Regions from separate parts of the Streptomyces sp. M2CJ-2 genome, predicted to be linked through region 1. Evidence: riboswitches for the same ligand, from Rfam matches in the RefSeq annotation. Region 1 holds a riboswitch; the other holds the start of a gene.
The links. Region 1 has a riboswitch for glycine ahead of gcvT (glycine cleavage system aminomethyltransferase GcvT). Riboswitches for the same ligand answer to the same signal wherever they lie in the genome.
Positions count from the first base shown of each region.

Region 1 (2,195 bases):
GCTGCTGGGGGTTGCTCATGATCTGGATCCTCCTGTGTGCGAGGGACCGCCGGGACCGACGGCGAGGAAAGGGGGTGAAAGGGGTGAAGGGGGGACGGGGGAAATGGGGATGAAAGGGGGCCGGGGGCACGGGGCCGGCTGATGCGGCTGCGCACGCGGCCCACGTCCTAGGACGGTGTCACTTCTGCCGCTGGTAGAACGGCAGCGCCACGACCTCGTACGGCTCGTGGCTGCCGCGGATGTCCACGCCCACGCCCGGGGTGCCCGGCGCCGAGTGAGCCACGTCGACGTACGCCATCGCGATCGGCTTGCCCAGCGTCGGTGCGGGCGCGCCGGAGGTGACCTCGCCGATCACCTCGCCGCCGGACACCACCGGGTACCCGGCGCGCGGGACCCGGCGGCCCTCGGCGACCAGGCCCACCAGGGCGCGGGGCGGGGTCCGCTCGGCGCGGGCGGCGGCCTCGGTCAGGGCGGCACGGCCCACGAAGTCGCCCTCCTTCTCGAACTTCACGACCCGGCCGAACCCGGCGTCGAACGGCGTCAGCGAGGCGCTCAGCTCATTGCCGTACAGCGGCATGCCGGCCTCCAGGCGCAGCGTGTCCCGGCAGGCCAGCCCGCACGGGGCCAGCCCCACGCCCTCGCCCGCCCCGGTCAGCGCCTGCCACACCTCGACCGCGTGCTCCGGCGCGACGAACAGCTCGAAGCCGTCCTCGCCGGTGTAGCCGGTACGGGCGATGAGCGCGGGGACGCCGGCGACCGTACCGGGCAGGCCGGCGTAGTACTTCAGGCCGTCCAGGTCGGAATCGGTCAGGGTCTTGAGGATGCCGGCGGCCTCGGGGCCCTGCACCGCGATCAGCGCGTACGCGTCGCGGTCGTCGCGGACCTCGGCGTCGAAGCCCGCCGACCGCTCCACGAGGGCGTCCAGCACCACCTGGGCGTTGGAGGCGTTGGCGACGACCAGGTACTCGGGGGCCTCGGGCTCACCGAGCCGGTAGACGATCAGGTCGTCCAGGATGCCGCCGTCCTCGTTGCAGATCATGGTGTAGCGGGCGCGGCCGGGCTTGACGGTCCCGATGTTGCCGATCAGGGCGTAGTCCAGGAACCGCGCCGCCTGCGGGCCGGTGACGGTGATCTCGCCCATGTGCGAGAGGTCGAAGAGGCCCGCCTTCGTGCGCACGGCGTTGTGTTCGTCGCGCTCGGAGCCGTAGCGCAGGGGCATGTCCCAGCCGGCGAAGTCGGTCATCGTGGCGCCGAGCGAACGATGCAGGGCGTCGAGCGCTGTCCGGCGGAGTTCGGTACTGCTCATCGGTCGGTCTCCCAGGGCGATGGGGTCCCCCGTCGGCCGGGGCCGGGCACGGGGAGGGTGAGGACGTTCCTCCCCATCTGTCATCGGAACCTGAGAGGTTCGCCATGACCGTCCGCGCAGGGGACGTCACGGCTTGCACCTTGGGTGGAGCCGCCGGAAACTCGCACGGCGGCCCGCTTTTCAGATGTGCCTGGCCCGCGCGGTAACGGTGCCTGAGAGATTCAAGGGAGGGACTTGCTCCTTCGGCGCCCCGGCGAAATATGCCAGGGACTCTCCCGCGCGGATTCAAACGGCCGGTATGCAGTTGGCGCGCTCATCATTGCATGCATCGTGGGGCTTCGGCAGGGGGACCTTTCCCTCGTACGCACAGGGTGTCCAGGCCTGTACGGACGGCTGTGACAGGTCTGTGTCGGGAAACGGACGGAATGAAGAGGCTCCGCCGTTACCGTCTCTTTACACTCGGTGGGGACGGTGCTCAGGCGCCTGCCCCAGGGGAGGACTCACGGTGAACAGGACCACGGCGTACGCCACCACGGGTGTCGCGCCGCCCGGGCAGCAGGCCCCTTCGGCCGGGGAGGCCCACGGCGCGCTGCCGGCGCCCGTCGTCCGCGACCTGCGCGAGAGCGCCGGCCGCGGTCCGCACGCCCTGCGCTTCGGCCCCCGCGACCTCGTGGTGGTCACCGGACTGCCCGGCAGCGGCAAATCCACACTGATGCGGCGCGCGGTGCACGGCACCCGGATCGACTCCCAGGACACCCGCGACCGCTGGGACCGCCGCATGCCGCGCCTCCTGCCGTACGGGGTGTACCGGCCCCTGGTCCGCCTCGACCACTACGCCGGGCTGCGCCGCGCCCTGCGCACCGGCGAGGGGGTCGTCGTGCACGACTGC
Region 1 is NZ_JAESIF010000004.1:29,718-31,912, forward strand. It holds gene gcvH (glycine cleavage system protein GcvH) at 1-19, opposite strand, end outside; gene gcvT (glycine cleavage system aminomethyltransferase GcvT) at 179-1,306, opposite strand; glycine riboswitch at 1,497-1,594, opposite strand; gene JL475_RS05715 (AAA family ATPase) at 1,812-2,195, shown strand, end outside.

Region 2 (2,195 bases), on a different contig from region 1:
GCAGGGCCGAGATGGTGGTCACCAGCGTGAAGGCCTCGATGATCGAGTCGCCCATGGTGACCATGACGACACCGGGCAGCAGGAAGAGGCCGGACAGGAGCAGGGCGTTGACCGGTACCTTCCTGGAGGTGAGCTTGCCGAACCTCGCCGGCGCGTCGCCTTCCTGGGCCAGGCCGTAGACCATCCGTGAGGTCGAGTAGATGCCCGAGTTCGCGGACGAGGCGGCAGAGGTCAGCACCACGAAGTTGATCACGGAGGCGGCGATGCCGAGGCCGGCCAGTGTGAACATCACGACGAAGGGGCTGCGGTCCGGGCTGATCTGGCGCCAGGGCGTGACGGTGATGATCGCGATCAGGGCCACCACGTAGAACAGCATCACGCGTACCGGGATCGAGTTGATCGCCTTGGGCAGGTTCCGTTCCGGGTTCTTGGTTTCCGCCGCAGTGGTGCCGACCAGTTCGATGCCGACGAAGGCGAAGGTTGCGATCTGGAATCCCGCGACGAACCCCATGGGGCCGGTGGGGAAGAAGCCGCCGTCGTTCCAGAGGTTGGAGAAGCTTGCGGTGGCGCCCCCGGGTGCCTGGAAGCCGCCCAGTACCATGCCGAATCCGACGACGATCAGTGTCACGATGGCGATGATCTTGATCAGTGCGAACCAGAACTCGGTCTCACCGAACGCCTTCACCGTGGGCAGGTTCAGGACGATCAGCAGGACGACTGCCGCGAGTGCCGGGATCCACAGCGCGAGCCCTCCCCACCAGTACGACACGTACCCGGCGATCGCGATGACGTCGGCCACGCCGGTGACGATCCAGCAGAACCAGTAGGTCCATCCCGTGAAGAAGCCGGCCCACGGACCGAGAAGGTCCGAGGCGAAGTCGGCGAAGGACTTGTAGCGCAGGTTGGAGAGCAGCAGCTCTCCCATCGCCCGCATCACGAAGAACAGCATCGCGCCGATGATCATGTAAACGAAGATCACTGAGGGGCCGGCCAGCGAAATCGTCTTGCCCGATCCCATGAACAGGCCGGTGCCGATGGCGCCGCCGATCGCGATCAGCTGGATGTGCCGGTTGGACAACTGCCGGGAGAGGTGCTGTTCGCCCGCGGGGGAGGGGGGCTGTCCGGGCTCCGTCCCGGGCGCCGGGGCGGTGGTCGGGACGGCTTTACTGCTGTCGTGCATGTGCGAACCTCGTGGATCTTTGGTGCGTGCGGACCGTGACAGGCGTGTCCTGAGGAGGCGGCCGCACACGCATGGGGGAGCGAGTGGGCACAAAGAGCCGACATGAGTGGTGGGGCGGCCGGCGGGGAGGGTGCCGGGCACGCCGAACACGCCTTCAGGGAGGCGTGGGCCCATGACGGCCGTGGTGGGAAAGCCGGAGCTCAGCCGGGATACCGACGGGTGACCGGCGGCTGGGGGCGGGGTAACGAGAAAACCATCGGGGGATCCTCAAAGGTCGGGCACGGGCAGGAACCCGCGCTGCCGAGTGGAGCCTCCCCCTCTGTCATGCGGCCTGAGAGCTTCGCCGCGGAAGTTCGCGGCTTGCACCGTGGGCGAGGCGCAGGAGCGCCTGCTTTTCAGAGGTGCCTGCCCGAGCGGTAGGGGTGCCTGAGAGTTTCCGGGGAGGTGTTGCTCCTTCGGCGCCCGGATCTGGCTGACCCGGTGCTCTCCCGCAGCGGGATGAGCGGCGATGTGAGGCTAGGCCCGCACCGGCAGCCGGTCAAGACCTGCGAGAACATTGATCATTTACTGTCGGGTAAGGCGGCGTTTCAGGACCGTTTGCGCCTTCCCGAGGACGCGGGCCGTCCCGAAAATCGGGTCCGCCTTGTGCGCCGGCGGCCGGGGCCGCCCCGTTCACGGACGCGGACGTGGGAGAGCCGTCTGCCGCCGTGGCTCTGTGCGGGGAGTGTCGTCCGGGGGTTCCGGCGCCTGGTCGCGAAGACCTCAGCCGTGCGCCCGCTGACCTCGGCGGGCGCACGCCAGAAGACGGCCGGCGCCTCGCTCCGGACCTCGCGGGCGGCGCCGGCCTCCGGGGTTTCGTCGAGCCAGGGAACGCCGCCGACAAGTTCCCTGGTCGGCTTCGGCCGGGTCGAACACGCGATCTTCCAGCAGGCCATTCGCCTGCAGTACGTGCGCGGTGGCAGGCACGGGCCCGGCCGCCGCTGTTGGCAGCGCGTGTCCCACTTCGCTCGCAAGA
Region 2 is NZ_JAESIF010000037.1:62,203-64,397, forward strand. It holds gene cycA (D-serine/D-alanine/glycine transporter) at 1-1,180, opposite strand, end outside; glycine riboswitch at 1,493-1,584, opposite strand; glycine riboswitch at 1,585-1,681, opposite strand.
Region 2: linked by a shared signal. The riboswitch ahead of cycA (D-serine/D-alanine/glycine transporter) and the one ahead of gcvT (glycine cleavage system aminomethyltransferase GcvT) in region 1 are both predicted to bind glycine.